Regions from separate parts of the Serratia sp. GW822-FHT06D09 genome, predicted to be linked through region 3. Evidence: predicted binding sites of a transcription regulator. Region 3 holds the regulator's gene; each other region holds the start of a gene.
The links. The regulator CRP, encoded in region 3, controls carbon source genes, mostly activating them, when cyclic AMP is high. The targets are predictions, from matches to a motif close to ATGTGANNNNNNTCACAT.
Positions count from the first base shown of each region.

Region 1: AC1RKG_RS05370 (CidA/LrgA family protein) is a predicted target of CRP. The motif match lies at 3,592-3,609, and genes of this name have one in related genera.
Region 2: rbsD (D-ribose pyranase) is a predicted target of CRP. The motif match lies at 2,271-2,288, and genes of this name have one in related genera.
Region 4: AC1RKG_RS15580 (iron-containing alcohol dehydrogenase) is a predicted target of CRP. The motif match lies at 1,996-2,013, and genes of this name have one in related genera.

Region 1 covers NZ_JBXALO010000002.1:328,383-332,984, reverse strand. The annotation lists gene metG (methionine--tRNA ligase) at 45-2,072, shown strand; gene AC1RKG_RS05375 (MFS transporter) at 2,292-3,515, shown strand; gene AC1RKG_RS05370 (CidA/LrgA family protein) at 3,652-4,059, shown strand; gene AC1RKG_RS05365 (CidB/LrgB family autolysis modulator) at 4,056-4,602, shown strand, end outside.
Region 2 covers NZ_JBXALO010000007.1:5,952-10,553, forward strand. The annotation lists gene rbsC (ribose ABC transporter permease) at 1-242, opposite strand, end outside; gene rbsA (ribose ABC transporter ATP-binding protein RbsA) at 249-1,754, opposite strand; gene rbsD (D-ribose pyranase) at 1,762-2,181, opposite strand; gene kup (low affinity potassium transporter Kup) at 2,482-4,350, opposite strand.
Region 3 covers NZ_JBXALO010000016.1:12,938-17,539, forward strand. The annotation lists gene AC1RKG_RS23695 (OsmC family protein) at 37-444, opposite strand; gene crp (cAMP-activated global transcriptional regulator CRP) at 824-1,456, shown strand; gene AC1RKG_RS23705 (YccS/YhfK family putative transporter) at 1,511-3,586, shown strand; gene argD (bifunctional acetylornithine/succinyldiaminopimelate transaminase) at 3,611-4,602, opposite strand, start outside.
Region 4 covers NZ_JBXALO010000006.1:49,199-53,800, reverse strand. The annotation lists gene AC1RKG_RS15590 (NAD(P)/FAD-dependent oxidoreductase) at 1-1,022, opposite strand, end outside; gene AC1RKG_RS15585 (response regulator transcription factor) at 1,125-1,883, opposite strand; gene AC1RKG_RS15580 (iron-containing alcohol dehydrogenase) at 2,150-3,277, shown strand; gene AC1RKG_RS15575 (LysR family transcriptional regulator) at 3,412-4,341, opposite strand; gene aptA (omega-aminotransferase AptA) at 4,601-4,602, shown strand, end outside.

The DNA.
Region 1 (4,602 bases), on a different contig from region 3:
CATCGAAGACCCTTTTTATTCATTACAGAAACCAAGTTCTCACTATGGCTCAAGTCGCGAAAAAATTATTGGTGACGTGCGCGCTACCGTACGCAAATGGTTCCATCCATCTCGGCCACATGCTCGAGCATATCCAGGCAGATATCTGGGTTCGTTACCAACGAATGCGCGGCAACGAGGTTCATTTCATCTGTGCGGACGACGCGCACGGCACGCCAATCATGCTGAAAGCTCAGCAGTTGGGCATCAAGCCGGAAGAAATGATTGCGGAGATGAGCCAGGAGCACCAACAGGATTTCGCCGGTTTTGGCATCAGCTATGATAACTATCATTCCACCCATAGCGATGAAAACCGTGAACTGTCGAGCCTGATTTACGGCCGCCTGAAAGAAAACGGCTTTATCAAGAACCGCACCATTTCCCAGCTGTACGATCCGGAGAAAGGCATGTTCCTGCCCGACCGTTTCGTCAAAGGCACCTGCCCGAAATGTAAATCACCGGATCAATACGGCGACAACTGCGAAGTCTGCGGCGCGACCTACAGCCCGACCGAGTTGATCGAGCCGAAATCCGTGGTTTCCGGCGCAACGCCGGTATTGCGTGATTCAGAGCACTTCTTCTTTGATCTGCCGTCGTTCAGCGAAATGCTGCAGGCCTGGACCCGTTCCGGCGCGCTGCAAGAACAGGTGGCAAACAAGATGCAGGAGTGGTTCGAATCCGGCCTGCAACAGTGGGATATCTCCCGCGATGCGCCGTATTTTGGCTTTGAAATCCCGGACGCGCCGGGCAAATACTTCTACGTCTGGCTAGATGCGCCTATCGGTTACATGGGGTCATTCAAAAACCTGTGCGACAAGCGCGGCGATCTGGATTTCGACGAGTTCTGGCGTAAGGACTCCACGACCGAGCTGTATCACTTTATCGGTAAAGACATCGTTTATTTCCACAGCCTGTTCTGGCCGGCGATGCTGGAAGGCAGTAACTTCCGCAAACCGACCAATCTGTTCGTGCACGGCTATGTGACGGTGAACGGCGCCAAGATGTCCAAATCTCGCGGCACTTTCATCAAGGCCGGCACCTACCTGCAACACCTGGATGCCGACTGCCTGCGTTATTACTACGCCGCCAAGCTGTCTTCACGCATTGACGATATCGACCTGAATCTGGAAGATTTCGTGCAGCGGGTGAACGCCGACATCGTCAATAAAGTGGTCAACCTGGCTTCGCGCAACGCCGGCTTTATCAGCAAGCGTTTCGGTGGCCAACTGGCCGACAAGCTGGCCGATCCGGCGCTGTACCAGACCTTCGTTGACGCAGCGCAAAGCATCGCCGACGCCTACGCCAGCCGTGAGTCGGGCCGTGCAATCCGCGAAATCATGGCGCTGGCCGATTTGGCTAACCGCTATGTGGACGAACAGGCTCCTTGGGTGGTGGCGAAGCAAGAAGGCCGCGATGCCGATCTGCAGGCCATCTGTTCCATGGGCATCAACCTGTTCCGCGTGCTGATGACCTATCTGAAACCGGTGCTGCCGTCACTGACCGAACGTACCGAAGCCTTCCTCAACTGCGAGCTTACCTGGGACAGCATCCAGCAACCGCTGTTGGGGCATCAGGTCAACGCATTCAAGGCGCTGTTCAACCGTATCGACCTGGATAAGGTCAATGAAATGGTTAGCGCCTCGAAAGAAGACATGGCGGCAACGAAAGTGGTCAGCGGGCCGTTGGCGGACGATCCTATTCAGGAAACCATCACCTTTGACGATTTCGCCAAGGTTGATATGCGCATTGCGCTGATCAAGAGCGCCGACTTTGTTGAAGGTTCAGACAAGTTGCTGAAGCTGCAGCTGGATCTGGGCGGCGAATCACGTCAGATCTTCTCTGGCATTCGCTCCGCTTACCCGGATCCGAAAGCGCTTGAAGGCCGTCTGACCATCATGGTCGCCAACCTGGCACCGCGTAAAATGCGCTTCGGGATTTCTGAAGGCATGGTGATGGCTGCCGGCCCAGGAGGGAAAGAGATCTTCCTGCTGAGCCCGGACAGCGGCGCACAGCCAGGAATGCAGGTGAAATAACACCGGTTTTCCAACCTCTAAAGGGTCGAGCTTGCTCGGCCCTTTTTATGCGCTTAGTCCAGCAGTGGTTCGCCAGGCTACAGGCTAAAACCGGCAAGTAATCCCTCTCCAGGAGGTTACCGAGGTAACCTATTTTTTTACATCGCCTCTTCCCAGACGGCCAAAATGAGCTATGTTATCCATACTGGTTTTATCACTGTATGCATAAACAGGTCTGATATGAAGGGATTCCCACCGCTGATTAACGCCTTGCTGGTCAGTTCGCTGGTACTGACCATTGGCCGCGGCGTAACGCTGCCGTTCATTACTATCTATCTGACCGGGCATTTTCATCTGCTGCCCAAAAGCGTCGGCATCATTCTGGGTATCAGCCTGGCGATCGGCATTTTCGCCAGCCTGTATGGCGGCTACCTGGTAGACAAATTCAACAAAAACACGCTGATCCTGATTTCCATTCTTTTGTTCGCCCTGAGTTTTTTCGCTATCCCGTGGATCCCGCGGCCGGGGGGTATCGTTGTGGTTTTGGCTATTTTACATACCGCCTATTCCGTATTGGGCATCACCATTAAAGCGTGCTTTGCCGACTGGCTGCCGGTCGCGCAGCGCATCAAAGCCTTTTCAATAAACTATACGCTGGTCAACGTCGGCTGGGCGGTTGGATCATCGTTGGGGGTACTGGTGGCAGGTCTGGATCCGCTGTTGCCGTTTTACCTTTCCGGTGGATTGGCTTTATTCACGGTGGCGACGCTGAACGTCATCCTGCGCAGGCAGTCCGCTACGGCCCCGGTCGCGCTGGATGCAACGCCCGCCGCGCGCCTTAATTTTCGCCAGACGCTGACCATCCTGCGTAACGATCGCCGGCTGATTTACTTTACCCTTGGCAGTACGCTGGGTGCGGTGGTTTTTGGCCAGTTCTCCGGCTATTTATCGCAATACCTGATCACCGTTTCTAATGCAGAGTTCGCTTATCAGGTCATTGGGGCGGTGATGATCGTCAATGCCTGTATCGTCATCGCCCTGCAGTATCTGCTCAGCCGCGGCATGCGTCAGGAAAATATGCTGCGCTGGCTGGCGCTGGGCACGCTATTTTTCATTCTGGGGCTGATCGGTTTTTGGCTGGCCGGGCAATCGCTCTGGCTCTGGATCCTTGCCATGGCGATATTCACCCTGGGCGAAATCATAGTGATCCCGGTGGAATATATGTTTATCGACTTCATCGCGCCACAGCACCTGAAAGGCAGCTATTACGGCGTACAAAACCTGAGCGCTCTGGGCGGCGCCATTAATCCGGTTCTGTGCGGTTTTATTCTCAGCTACGCCGCGCCGCAAATGATGTTTCTGATGTTGATTGCTGCTGCGCTGCTCAGCCTGCTATTCTTTTTTCTCGGGCATCGCCTGGCGCAGAGGCAACAACAGAATGCCAACTTCGCCAGTGCAGAATAAACCTGCGTCCCTTTTCATCGCGGTTGTCAACCAGCCCCATCGGCATGGTAGCCATAGAGAGAATTCATGGTGTGATTTGTGGCGAAGATCACAGTTTAATTGTATGATGAATGCATCGGTTAAACGGGATTAAGTTATGGCCAAGCTACTCACTCTGTGCTGGAAATACCTGGGGGCATTCGTCCTTATCTACCTTTGTCTGTTCGCCGGCAATGCCATCGCGGCTCTGCTGCCGATCGCCATTCCGGGCAGCATTATCGGCATGCTGTTGCTGTTCGCCCTGCTCTCCACCCAAATTCTGCCGGCCAAATGGGTCAAACCCGGTTGCCACCTGCTGATCCGCTATATGGTGCTGTTGTTCGTGCCTATCGGCGTGGGCGTGATGAAATACTATGACCAAATTATCGAGCATCTGGGGCCGCTGGTGGTGTCCTGCATCGTCAGCACCCTGATGGTGTTGGTGGTGGTCGGCTACACCTCACATTATTTCCACCGGGAGCGCACCATCATCGGCAAGCCTGATGCCGCGGAGGGCGAAAAATGATCCATGAAATCTGGTGGTCATTACCGCTGACGCTGGCCATCTATTTTGCAGCGCGCAAACTGGCGCAATGGCTGAACATGCCGTTGCTGAACCCACTGCTGGTGTCGATGGCGGTGATCATCCCCCTGCTGTTGCTGACCGGCATTCCTTATGAGCGTTATTTTCAGGGCAGTAAAATCCTCAATGACTTGCTGCAACCGGCCGTAGTGGCATTGGCTTATCCGCTGTATGAACAGCTGCATCAGATCCGCGCGCGCTGGAAGTCCATTATCGCCGTCTGCTTTATCGGCAGCCTCACCGCGATGATCAGCGGTGGCGCCATCGCTTTATGGATGGGGGCCACGCCGGAAATTGCCGCTTCCATCATGCCAAAATCGGTCACCACGCCCATCGCCATGGCGGTCGCAGAGTCGCTCGGCGGCATTCCGGCAATCAGCGCCGTTTGCGTGATTTTCGTCGGTATTCTCGGCGCGGTTTTCGGGCATACGCTGTTCAAAGTATTGAAAATCACCACCCGCTCGGCACGCGGGTTGGCAATGGGGA
Region 2 (4,602 bases), on a different contig from region 3:
AACGCCAGTAGCGATCCCACCGACAAATCGATGCCGGAAGTGAGGATCACCAGCGTCATCCCCACCGCCATAATGGCGTTAACCGAGGTTTGCTGCAGAATATTGAACAGGTTATTTAGGGTGAAGAAATTCGGGCTCATTGAAGAGACCACGGCGATCAGCACCAGCAGAGCAATCAGTGATTTTTGCTCTAACAGCCACTCTTTACTGAACCAGCGCTTTGCCACACTCTGGGAACTCATATCTGATTACTCCTGCTTTACGCCGTATTGCTTGCCAACGGCCGCAGCCATCAACGCTTCCTGGGTGGCCTGTTCAATCGGGAACTCGCCGCTAAGGTGTCCTTCGTGCATCACCAGAATGCGGTCGCTCATGCCCATGACCTCCGGCATTTCCGACGACACCAGAATGATGCTCAGACCTTCCTGCTTGAACTGGTTAATTAACTGATAGATTTCTTTTTTGGCACCGACGTCGACACCGCGTGTCGGTTCATCGAGGATCAACACCTTTGGCCGCGTCATCAGGCCGCGGGCGATTGCCACTTTTTGCTGATTGCCGCCGGAGAGCAGGCCAATGGGCTGTTCCATCGACGGCGTCTTGATATTGAACAAGCGGATGAAATCCCCCACCGCCTGCTGTTCTTCGGCCTGTTTCAGGCTGCCGCCGGCACGGCTGAAATAGCGCAGCGCGGTCAACGACATGTTTTCCTTCACCGACATCCCCAACACCAGACCATCGCGCTTGCGGTCTTCGGAGATATACACAATGCCGTTCGCCAAACCGTCCTGTGGAGAATGAGTGACCACCTGGCGGCCATCGAGGCTGACCGTGCCGGCCTTGCGCGGTGCTGCCCCGTAGAGAATTTTCATCAGTTCGGTTCGCCCGGCGCCCATCAACCCGGCAACGCCAAGAATTTCGCCACGGTACAGCGTAAAGCTGACATCATGCACACCCGGACCGGAAACCTGACTGACCTCCAGCCGTTTTTCACCGCGCGGCTGGTTGAGGCGCGGGTATTGTTCTTCCAGCTTGCGGCCGACCATCATTTCTATCAGCGAATCTTCCTGCAGCTCACTGACCGGACGCTCGGCGATAAACTGCCCGTCACGAAACACCGTGACGTCATCGCAAATTTCAAAAATCTCTTTCAGCCGGTGGGAGATGTAAACAATCCCTCGCCCTTCGGCCTTCAGTTCATTGATCACTTTAAATAAAGAGGCCGTCTCGGTATCGGTCAACGCATCCGTCGGCTCATCCATAATGATGACTTTCGATTCGAAGCTCAGCACCTTGGCGATTTCCACCATTTGCTGATCGCCGATCGACAGTTCCCCCACCAGCCGGTGGCTGCTGTAACTCAGGTTCAGTCGTGCGAGCAGTTTGTCTGCTTCGGCATACATGCGCTTCCAGTCGATGCGGCCGATACGGTTAACGAACTCACGCCCGAGGAAGATGTTCTCCGCAATGGTCAATTGCGGGATCAGGTTCAGTTCCTGATGGATGATGCCGATGCCCGCTTCCTGCGAATCCTTTGGGCCGTTGAACGCCACCTCTTTTCCGAGAAAGTACTGACTGCCGGCGTCTTTGTTATAAATGCCGGTCAGCACCTTCATCATGGTGGATTTCCCGGCGCCGTTTTCCCCCACCAGCGCCATCACCTTGCCCGGGTACACGCTGAGCGCAGCGCCGGAAAGCGCCTTCACGCCGGGAAAGGCTTTATCGATCCCTTTCAGTTGCAGTAAAGGTTGCATAGGTGCCTCAGAAAGTTACGCCGGCGCAAAGGATCACGTTCGCGTAGGGCGAACATTCCCCGCTGCGGATCACCGCACGGCAGTGTTCCGTTTGTGCTTTAAAAGCCTGGTGGCTGATATAGCTCAGGCTGATGCTCTTTCCCTGGCGTTGGCCAAGTTCGGTCATCTGAGCCAATAACGCGCTATGAAGCTGTGGATTTTGCTTAACGATCTCTTCCGCCAGAATGGCGCTTTCGACCTGCATCTCCTGCGTCACGACCTCGAGTACCTGTAGAAAAGTCGGCACCCCCTGAGTCAGCGCCAAATCGATGCGCTGCGTGGCCGCCGGAATAGGCAGCCCGGCATCACCGATAGCTATCTGATCGGTATGCCCGAGACGGGAAACCACGGCAGAGACATCAGCATTCAGCAACACGCCTTTTTTCATCTTGTTCTTCTCATTCCGCCAGCGAAACGTTTCGCTTGTGTCTGGAGTTTAAAAAAACGTCAGTAGAAGGCAACCGGGATAATGCAGAAGTGTGATCGTCATCGAAACGTTTCGCTCGTGTTACCGAGAACAGATACCCTAAATAATTGACGTTGCATCGCGGCGGCAAGCCTGCGAATTCCCGGGAGCATAGTCCACTATGTGACCGGGATGAGCTGGTGCAGCCAACAAAGAGGCAGCTTCAAGTATGACGGGGTTAAACAGAAAGGGCCCAGCGGTGGCTGAGCCCTTGAGGGGGAGTTAAATCTCGACCTGGGTTCCCAGCTCGATCACCCTATTGGGCGGGATCTCAAACTGGTCCGGCGCGCGTAGCGCATTGCGGCTCAATGCAATAAACAGCTTGCCGCGCAGGAACAGGTACCACGGCCGTTTGGTCAGGATCAACGACTCGTGCGACATAAAGAACGAGGTTTCCGTCATCCGGCACGGCAGCCCTTCCAGCCCGCAGCGGTGGAACACTTCTTCAACGTTCGGCGTTTCACGCCAGCCATAGCTGGCCACCACCCGCCAGAAGGTCGGTGACAGCTGTTCGATGGTCACTCGCCGCACGTTGTGAACGTAAGGTGCATCCTCGGTACGCAACGTCAACAGCACCACGCGTTCGTGCAGCACCTTGTTGTGCTTTAGGTTATGCAGCAGCGCAAAAGGGATCACGTTGATGGCGCGTGACATAAAGACCGCGGTGCCAGGCACCCGCACCGGCGGCGATTTTTCCAGCGAGGCGATCATCGCCTCCAGGGAATTGCCGTGCTCGTGCATGCGGCGCAGCAGGCGGAAACGTTCGCTCTTCCAGGTGGTCATGATGATGAACATCACCAGCGCCAACATCAGCGGCAGCCAACCACCCGAGAACAGTTTCAGGGCGTTGGCGGAGAACATCGGGATGTCGATAATCAGCAGGACAACCAGAATGCCGACGGCGAAGAAGCGATTCCAGTGCCAGTTTTTAATCGCCACCGACGTCACCAGAATACTGGTCAGCACCATGGTGCCGGTCACGGCGATGCCGTAGGCCGCCGCCAGATTACTGGAGTGCTCGAAACCGACAATCACCAGCACCACCGCGATATACAGCGTCCAGTTGATCACCGGAATGTAGATTTGGCCAGATTCCATTTCAGACGTATGGATGATGCGCATTGGCGACAGGTAACCCAGGCGCACCGCCTGACGGGTCAGGGAGAACACGCCGGAGATCACCGCCTGCGAGGCGATAACCGTGGCCAGCGTCGCCAGAATTAATAGCGGGATCAGCGCCCAGTCCGGTGCCAACAGGAAGAACGGGTTCTTGATCGCCTCCGGATTTTTCAGCAACAGAGCGCCCTGGCCAAAATAGTTCAGCACCAGTGAAGGCAGCACCACGGTGAACCAGGCCAGGCGAATAGGGAATTTGCCGAAGTGGCCCATATCGGCGTACAACGCCTCAACGCCGGTAATCGACAGCACCACCGCACCCAGCGCAAAGAACGAAACCTTCTTATATTCAATAAAGAAGTTCAGCGCCCATTTCGGGTTCAACGCCTGCAACACTTCCGGGTTAGCCATAATGCTGCGCGCCCCCAGCACCGCCAGGACGATAAACCACAGCAGCATCACCGGTGCAAAGAGCTTACCGACGCTGCCGGTACCGTGTTTCTGGATGGCGAACAGCAGCGTCAGCACCAGAATCGACAGCGGAACGATATAGCCATCGAGCGACGGAGCGGCGATTTCCAACCCTTCTATCGCGGACATCACCGATATCGCCGGGGTGATCACCACCTCGCCATAGAAGAAGCTGCCGCCAATCAGGCCCAGGATCACCAACACTGCGGTAGTGCGCGCTGAAGTATTACGCCCGGCCAACGACATCAGCGTCAGGATCCCGCCTTCGCCGGCGTTATCTGCCCGCATGACATAAGTGAGGTATTTAAGGGAAACAATGATGATCAGCATCCAGAAAATCAGCGACAGGAAGCCGAAAACTACGTCTGGACGAACATCGAAGCCGTAATGGCCGGAGAAACACTCTCTGAGAGTATAGAGAGGACTGGTGCCGATATCACCGTAAACCACCCCAATTGCCGCCAGGGTTACCGCCGATAAGGACTGTTTATGCTCTGTGCTCATAATTCGTTTCTTTATTAGAACATCCGTTAGCGATGCATCCGCATCAGCCAGAGATACGGGCTCTAAGATCCGTTACGCCCACTAAAAGGCGCACAGTATGCACGATTTATACTGCTTGCCTACTCTTATATCAGACCCAAAAAATAAACAAAATGTGAACCGGCCGCTCTTTTGATAATAGAAAGATTTTACTAATCAACAAGCTATACCATTAAAAATAATGGTGGTTTATCATCGGATTATCCACCAAGA
Region 3 (4,602 bases):
TCTACGGGGCGCGGTACAACCGCGCCCCTTTATCCGTTACGCCAGGTCGCGGATTTCAAAACTGTGGGTCACGCTGGCGGCTTTGCTCAGCATCAGTGAAACCGAACAGTACTTCTCGGCTGACAGGTTGACCGCACGTTCCACGATCTTGTCGCTCAAATCTTTGCCGGTCACGATAAAATGCAGGTTGATGTGGGTAAACAACCGTGGCGCTTCTTCGCGGCGTTCAGAGGTCAGTTTCACCTCGCAATCACGCACGTCGTTGCGTCCTTTTTGCAGGATCGACACCACGTCGATAGCACTGCAGCCCCCTACTGACATCAGCACCATTTCCATCGGACTGGGTGCTTTATCGCCGGCGTTGCCGTCCATCAATACCTGATGGCCAGACGCGGATTCACCCAGAAACGTCAACCCTTCCACCCACTTAACTCTTGCCTGCATGCTGGTCACTCCGGTTAATTTCTTAAAATCAGAGTACGCTTTCGCATAGAAACTGGCAACGGAACCTGATGCTAATCATGCTGAAGCGAGACAACACGAGACACCCGCCTCACTCTGTGCTACAAACAGAGCCGCAATAAATCTTTCCGGGACACTGATTTCAGGGAAACTCCCAGGGAAAGGCTCCTTTACCGGTATGTTAACAGAATGTAGCTTGCAGCTCTCCCGGCAAGTTAATATGCTAGAGCGACAGCGTATATTTATGACACGCCTCAAAACCTGCTGATAGCCACCATTAAAACAACGGCGACAGCACGTTTTACAGGGAACTCTGACCCCTGTGACACAAGGCAGCGATAACAACAGAGGATAACAGCGAATGGTTCTCGGCAAACCGCAAACAGACCCTACTCTCGAATGGTTCCTGTCTCATTGCCATATCCACAAATATCCATCCAAAAGTACGCTGATTCACCAAGGTGAAAAAGCCGAAACGCTTTACTACATCGTCAAAGGCTCCGTCGCGGTGCTGATTAAGGATGAAGAAGGTAAAGAGATGATCCTGTCCTACCTTAACCAGGGGGATTTCATCGGCGAGCTTGGATTGTTTGAAGAAGGTCAGGAGCGTAGCGCCTGGGTTAGGGCGAAGACCGCCTGTGAAGTGGCTGAAATTTCCTACAAGAAATTCCGCCAGCTGATCCAGGTAAACCCGGACATCCTGATGCGCCTGTCTGCCCAGATGGCAAACCGCCTGCAGATAACCTCTGAGAAAGTGGGTAACCTCGCCTTCCTGGACGTTACGGGCCGCATCGCGCAAACCCTGCTGAACCTGGCGAAACAGCCTGATGCCATGACCCATCCGGATGGCATGCAGATTAAAATCACCCGTCAGGAAATTGGCCAGATCGTCGGTTGCTCTCGTGAAACCGTGGGTCGTATTCTGAAAATGCTGGAAGATCAAAACCTGATCTCCGCTCACGGCAAAACTATTGTCGTTTACGGCACCCGTTAATCACTGAAAAAACGGCGCGATAATTCGCGCCGTTTTTTTATGCCCCGATTTATCATGTGGCGCCGACTGATTTATCATCCGGAAGTCAACTATGCACTGCGACAAACGCTGGTGCTGTGCCTGCCGGTTCTGCTCGGGCTGTTGATCGGCCAACTGCAATACGGCCTGCTATTTTCCCTGGTTCCCGCCTGCTGTAACATCGCCGGGCTGGACACGCCCCACAAACGCTTCTTTAAACGCCTGATCGTCGGGGGTTCGCTCTTTGCGCTTAGCAGCCTGCTGCTGCAACAGGCACTGCTGTGGCAAGTGCCGCTACCCGCATTGATGCTCGGCCTGGCACTGTTGCTTGGCGTCAGCGGCGAAATCAGCCCACTGCACGCCCGCCTGCTGCCCGCCGCGCTGGTTGCCGCCATATTCTCTCTCAGCATGGCCGGTACGGTGCCGCTTTGGCACGCGCCGGTGTTATATATCGTGGGTACCGCCTGGTACGGCCTGTTTACCTGGTTCTGGTTCAAGCTGTGGAAAGAGCAACCGATGCGCGAGTCGCTCAATCAGCTCTATCTGGAGCTGGCGGACTACTTCGAAGCCAAATATTCGCTGTTGACCCAGCACACCGATCCGCAGACCGCCTTACCACCGCTGCTGGTGCGCCAGCAAAAGGTCATGGATCTGATCACCTTGCTGTATCAGCAGCTTAATTTTCTGCCCCATGCCAGCAATCTCGAACAAAAGCGCCTGCAACGCACCTTTCAGGTCGCGCTGGATTTGCAGGAACACATCACCGTCAGCCTGCACCTGCCGGAAGAGGTCCAAAAACTGGTAGAGCAGAGCCAGGCCGAAGCCATTATCCGCCGCAATGCACAGGTGATTGCCAATCGGCTGCGCACGGTAGCGCACGATATCCTCTATCATCAGCATTCTCAGCGTTTCAACATGGACCATGAGTTGGCAGCCCTGGAAAAAGTGGCGGCGCAGCACCCGGACAACCCGGTCGGCCAATTCTGTTATTACCACTTCAGCCGCATCGCCCGCCTGCTGCGCACCCAGCACCCACTCTACCGACGCGATCTGATGGCCAATCAAAACCGTCTGCCATTCTGGCCCGCGCTGGTCAGTTACCTGTCGTTCAAATCCAACGCCCTGCGCAATGCGGCTCGGCTGGGAGTCACCCTGGCGGCGGGCAGCAGCCTGGGCATGATTTTCAATCTGCCAAAACCTTACTGGATCTTGCTGACCATCATGCTGGTGAGCCAAAACGGCTACAACGCCACCCGGGTACGCATCCAGCACCGTGCGCTCGGCACCTTGGTTGGGTTGGTGATTGCCGCCGGATTACTGCAGCTGCAACTGCCCGAGGCTGAGACGCTGGGCGTGATGCTGGTGATCACGCTGCTGGCCTATCTGGTTTCACGTAAAAATTACGGGCTGGCGGTAATTGGCTTTACGGTGACGGCGGTTTACACCCTGCAACTGTTGGCACTGAACGGCACCCACTTCCTGGTGCCGCGCCTGATCGACACGCTGATCGGCTGCGTACTGGTGTTCGGCAGCACCATCTGGCTGTGGCCACAGTGGCAAAGCGGTCTGCTACGCAAGAACGCCCATCAGGCGTTGGAAAACGATCAACAGGCGCTGCGCCTGTTGCTGGAAGAGCAAGAACCCGATCCCAGCGCGCTGGCTTATGCCCGCATGCAGGTCAATCAGGCGCACAACGCGCTGTTCACCTCACTCAATCAGGCGATGCAGGAGCCGGGTTTTGAATCGAGCTACCTGGCAGATATGCGCCTGTGGGTTACGCACAGCCAGTTTATTGTCGAACACCTGAATGCGATGACCATTCTGGCGCGCGAGCACTATATGCTGACGCCAAAGCTGGCGGAGGAGTATCTGCAGTCTTGTGAAATCGCGCTGCAAAGCTGTCAGCAGCGGCTTGAATACGACGGGCCGAGCAGTGGCAACGGCATTATGCAGCCACCGGATTTGCAGCCGGATATGCCGGTGACTGAAATGGAACGCCATCTGCGGCGGATTTTGTCCCACCTGAGCGTCATGCACACCATCTCGTCACTGGCCTGGCGCCAGCGTCCGCACCATGGCATCTGGCTGAAGCGCAAACTGCGCGATCAATAAGGGCACCCTCGGTGCCCTTATGCATTAAGCGCCAATCACGTCCTGCACGGCCAGCTCAAACAGCGCCATCCCTTCGTCAATATCCTCGGTTGCTACCACCAGCGAAGGCGCAAAACGGATCACGTTTGGCCCGGCATTGAGGATCATCAACCCGCGTGCAGCGGCGGCAGTCAGGAAATCACGCGCCTTACCGTGGTGATTTTTCGTCAATTCGGCACCGATCAGCAGCCCCATGCCGCGAATGTCGCTGAAAACACCATATTTCTCGCCAATCTGCTTTAACGCCTGCACGTACAGTCCATGACGCAGTTCAATGCCACTGAGCACTTCCGGCGTATTGATCACGTCCAGCGCCGCCTCCGCCACCGCGCAGGCCAACGGGTTGCCGCCGTAGGTGGTGCCATGGGTGCCCACCTGCATCACCGAGGCAATCTCTTCGGTGGTCAGCATCGCGCTAACCGGGAAACCACCGCCAAGCGCCTTGGCGGTGGTCAGGATGTCTGGCGTCACGCCATAGTGCATATAGGCGAACAGTTTGCCACTGCGCCCCATGCCACTTTGCACTTCGTCGAATACCAGCAGCGCCTGATGCTGGTCGCACAGTTCGCGTACACCCTTGAGGAAGTCGGCGTCTACCGGGGTAATCCCCCCTTCACCCTGGATCGGCTCCATTACCACCGCGCAGGTATGGTCGTCCATCACCGCTTTCACCGCGGCCAAATCGTTGAACGGTACGTGTACGATATCGGCCGGTTTCGGCCCAAAGCCGTCGGAATATTTGGCCTGTCCGCCGACGGAGACGGTAAACAGCGTGCGGCCGTGAAACGCGTTATAGAACGCGATGATTTTGGTTTTGTACGGACTGTGGCGGGTAATCGCATAATGACGCGCCAGTTTGAAGGCAGCTTCGTTAGCCTCTGCGCCGGAATTGGCGAAAAACACCCGATCGGCAAAGGTGGCGTTAATTAGCTTGGTCGCCAGGCGCAGCGCCGGTTCGTTGGTGAACACGTTGCTGG
Region 4 (4,602 bases), on a different contig from region 3:
CCGCCCCAGGCCAGATCGATCTTCACGTCATGCAGATACGGGAACACTTTCAGCATCAGGTTGCGGTTCCAGGCCTTAAGATCCGACGGGATGTATTCGATCAAGCGGGTGGCGCTGCCAAACAGCAGCCGGTTTTCATTGGTCACCCGGTAGTAATCGATCACCGGGCGGATATCGCTGTAGGCACCGCGGATCGGGCTGATCTGGCGGATCAGTTCTTCAGGCAAGGGTTCGGTCGCCAGTTGGAACGCGTAGGTATTGATGGTTTTGTTGTAGATGAACGGCTCCATGCCGTTGAGGAAACCGTTGCACGCCCACAGCATCTTGTTGGCACGTACTGAGCCCATGGCGGTGCGCACTTTGATGCGCGAACCGTATTCCACGCCCAGCACGCTGCTGTTTTCGAAGATTTTTACGCCGTAGCCGCTGAGCGCCTTCGCCTCGCCCAACAGCAGGTTGAGCGAATGCACGTGGCCGCCGCCCATGTGTTTCAATGCGCAGGTATAGGCATCTGACCCCACGACCTGTTTCACTTCTGCGCCGGTGTAGAGTTCAATCTCTTCATCCGGTGATACCGCCTTGAATTCCTTCAGCCAACTGCGCAGGGTTTTCTCCTGGCGTGCATTGCTGCCGAGGTAGCCATAGCCAAAACAGAAATCGGCATCAATCGCGTACTTCTTGATGCGCTCACGAATAATCCCGGCGCCGAGGTTGCTGATTTTGAAGATGGTTTCCAGCCCGGAGGGGCCGACGTGGCGTTTGATTTTTTCCAGATCGTGACCGATACCGGCCATCACCTGCCCGCCATTGCGGCCGGTGCCGCCGTAGCCCAGGTAGCGCCCTTCGAGTATGGCGATATTGGTGATGCCGCGCTCAGCCAACTCCAGGGCGGTATTGATGCCGGAGAAACCACCGCCGATGATCACCACGTCAACGTCCAGATCTTCTTCCAGCGTCGGAAAGCGCAGATCGTATTTTTTGGTTGCCGCGTAGTAGGTTAACGATTCGATATTATTGTTCACTGTCGCACTCCCGAAGACCCTATGCCATAACATCGGATTATCAGGAGGTGGGCGCGACGTCGCCATGTCCCTTTAGGGACATTCGCAACAAATAATTAACACTCAGGCGCTGCGGCGCAGCGGGGTGGCCAACAGCAGATTGAACAGTTCGGCCTGCGAACCGATCGCCAGCTTGCTGTAGATGTTCTTGCGGTGGTTTTTCACCGTTCCCAGGCTGATGAACAGCCGATCGGCGATTTGCTGCGAGCCGCAGCCGTCCAGGATCAGATCCACTATTTCGCGCTCGCGCGGCGTCAACAGATAACGTGCCTGCACCGCATGATCCGTCACCCTTTCTGGTTCTGCCGGGGCGAGGACCACTTCGCCATGCAGCCGCGCGACGCTCTTGAGCAGCGTCAGCGCATCACGCAACTCAGCCAACTGCGGATAACGCACCCCCACCGACTGGCGCGCCGAGCCGAAAAACACCCCCAACCCGCGTTCCGGCGTCAGAGGCAGCAGCACGCCGGCTTCATCATGCCAGCCGGTCTTGCGGTAAAAGTTACGGTAATAATCAGTATGGTAGAAGCCGCAGGGAGCCAACTGGCGCAGGGTCAGCACCTCGCCGCCGCCGCCATCATTCAGCGCCTGGTAAAACGGATCCTGCAGGTAAGCGCCCTGTTGATAGAGCTGATTGACCGCGTCACTGTTTTCTCGCTCGGTTTTGATCAGGCAACGTGGCGCCTGGCCGCGTTCAAACGCGTAAACAATGGCGCTATCAAAGGCGAAGAACCCTTCCAGCCAGGCCAACAGGTTGGGATAGAAACCTTGGGTTGCGACTGCGTCTATCACTGCGGATAACCGTTCCACCTGAATATTCATCTTCGCCCCGCCATCATTAATAAATTAACAATCACTTTATTCCGGCTACGCCGTGGCCTGTTTGTTATAGAAAACACTCAATAGCGCCAAATGCAACAGCATAATCGTTTACATGTTAAACAAATCACACCTTCGCCAGATTATTGCGGCGTGGCCGAACGAGGATGGATTAATATATTAACGGAATCCCTTTCAGGCAGCGAAAAGCAGTGGTTCAGCCGCAGAGGCTGGCTTATGCTGTGGTTTTCGCGTGCCAAGGAGAGAACATGACTACCAGTCTGACCATTACCAACCGCCAGACCTGGTTCGGCCACGGCAGCATCAGCCAACTGATCCCGCTACTGACCACCGAGCCACAGCCGACGCTGCTGTTTAGCTGCCGATCATTCCTCAATGGCGCGGTGTATTCCTCACTGGCAGACGAATTGACGCCACTGCTGCTCGGCACCGAAATCGTCAGTCACGAGGCTTCACCGCAAGAGATAGACGCCTGGGTCGCGCGCTGGCGCGGCAAGGTAAGACGCGTGGTAGCCATTGGCGGCGGTAGCGTGCTGGATGCTGCCAAGGCCTTTGCCGCGCTGGTCGAGCACCCGTTGCCCACCCTGCGCTATATGGAAAAGATCGGCGACACAAAAATCAGCGGTGCAACCCTGCCGCTCATTGCCATCCCGACCACCGCCGGTACCGGCAGTGAAGTCACGCAGAATGCGGTGATCACCGACACCCAGGTGAGCAAGGTGAAAGCCTCGCTGCGCCATAACAACTTTGTGCCGCACACCGCCATCCTGGATCCGCAACTGCTGCAAGGGTCACCGGACAAGGTGCTGGCCTACTGCGCCATCGACGCCTTTACCCACCTGTTCGAGGCCTATCTGTCCAAAACCGCCAATACCATGACGCGCGAGATGTCGCTGACCGGCATTCGCCACTTCCTGCAGGCCTGGCCTGCGCTCAACCGCAGCGCCGAGGCTCTCGAGGCGATTATGCAAGCCTCTTACCTTGGTGGCCTGACGCTGAGCGCCGCTGGGCTGGGAGTGATCCACGGCATCGCCGGCGAGATTGGCGCCCTGCGCGATTATCACCACGGCCAGGTCTGCGGTCGCCTGCTGCTGCCGTTCCTCGAACTGCTGGCGAAAAGCGAACAACCGCAGCAGCGGGCGCTGATGGCTGAGCTTGCCGCCCGCCTGTTCCCCGAGCAGCATGACAGCCCGGAACGCTACCTGATCGACTTTATTACCCGCAATGCCATCGCCAGTTTCTGGCAGGATGACCTGCCGATTTCCGCCGACGAACTGGCAGTGACGCTGGCAAAATCCAACAGCAAAAACTCGCTGATCGACTACAGCGCGCCGCAGCGGCAGCAGATGATCGAAGGCGCATTCCGCATCGAATGATTATATAATCAGATCAAAGTAATAGTGGGAGATTGGACATGGGCATCATCAGCTGGATTTTCACCGGCATCGCGATTGGCATCCTGGTCGGCTTGCTGATCAAGATTTTTGGCAAGAAGAAAGATCAGTAAACATCAAGCTGTTCCATGAGCCGCCAGCAGGCATTCGTGGAACAGCTTGACCACCCGCTGCGGGCTGGGCGAACGCCGCAGCACGCTGGAATATTCGCAGTGATAACGGAACAGCGTCGGTTTGATGGCGCGCATCATATTTTGCGCGACAAAAAACGCTGCATAGTGGTCGGGAAGAAAGCCGACGTACTTACCGGAAAGAATTAGGGTCGCGATCGACTCCTGGGCAAACCCCGTTGCCTTGCGATGTAAATGCTGCTGCAGGCTCAGTTCCATATTCGGCGAATGGTAGCCTAATCCGGCAAAGGCATAATTGTGCAACAGATCCCAATTTAGTATTTCATGGTTAGCGGAAAATAATTCATGTTGCGCGCCACAATATAAGAACATCCTCTCATGAAATAACGAACTATAAGATAAACTTTCCGCACTGCGGTGCATGGGAATAATGCCAATTTGAAATTGGCCGTCAATGACGCCGCGTTCAATGGTATTTATCGGTTCCACATACATTTGCAAAGAGACATCCGGCGCCTGCTCGCTGAATAAGGCAATCGCCCGGCCGATATGCGCCTGAGGATTACTGACGGTATGGTCGAATATCGCCACGTGCAGCTGCCCACCCAGGCGTTGATGCACATCATCCACCCCACGGCGAAAGGCCTCGGTCGCCGCCAACAGATTCACGGTTTCCTGATATATCAGCAGCCCTTCGTCAGTAACCGCAAACCCCTCGCGCCCGCGGTGGCACAGCGTCAGGCCCAGTCGCTGTTCCAGATCCTTGATATGCTTGCTGATGGTCGACAGGCTGATATTCAGCTCCAGCTCGGCGGCGCTCATGCCGCCACAGTCGACCACCGCCTTAAATACCCGCAGCAACCGCAGATCCATATCCGATAACTGGCCCAACAATGCGCGCTTTTTTACTTGCATAAAACCTTAAGTAAGTTTCGACATATGATTATTCACATTAGTGAAGAAGCAGAACATAGTCAATTTCACTCAACAATTCATTAACACGTTTATTTATACCCTCTAGCTTTTATAGGTGCAGCCAGGCGGCCCGCTCACTCAGCACAGGTGCTTACTCAAGTAAGTGACTGGGGTGAGCTGGTGCAGATAACAACGCTGCAATTTAAAAGATGACGGGCATAGTTAATTAACCGTACCTATTCTCCCCTCGGAGGGAAAAAT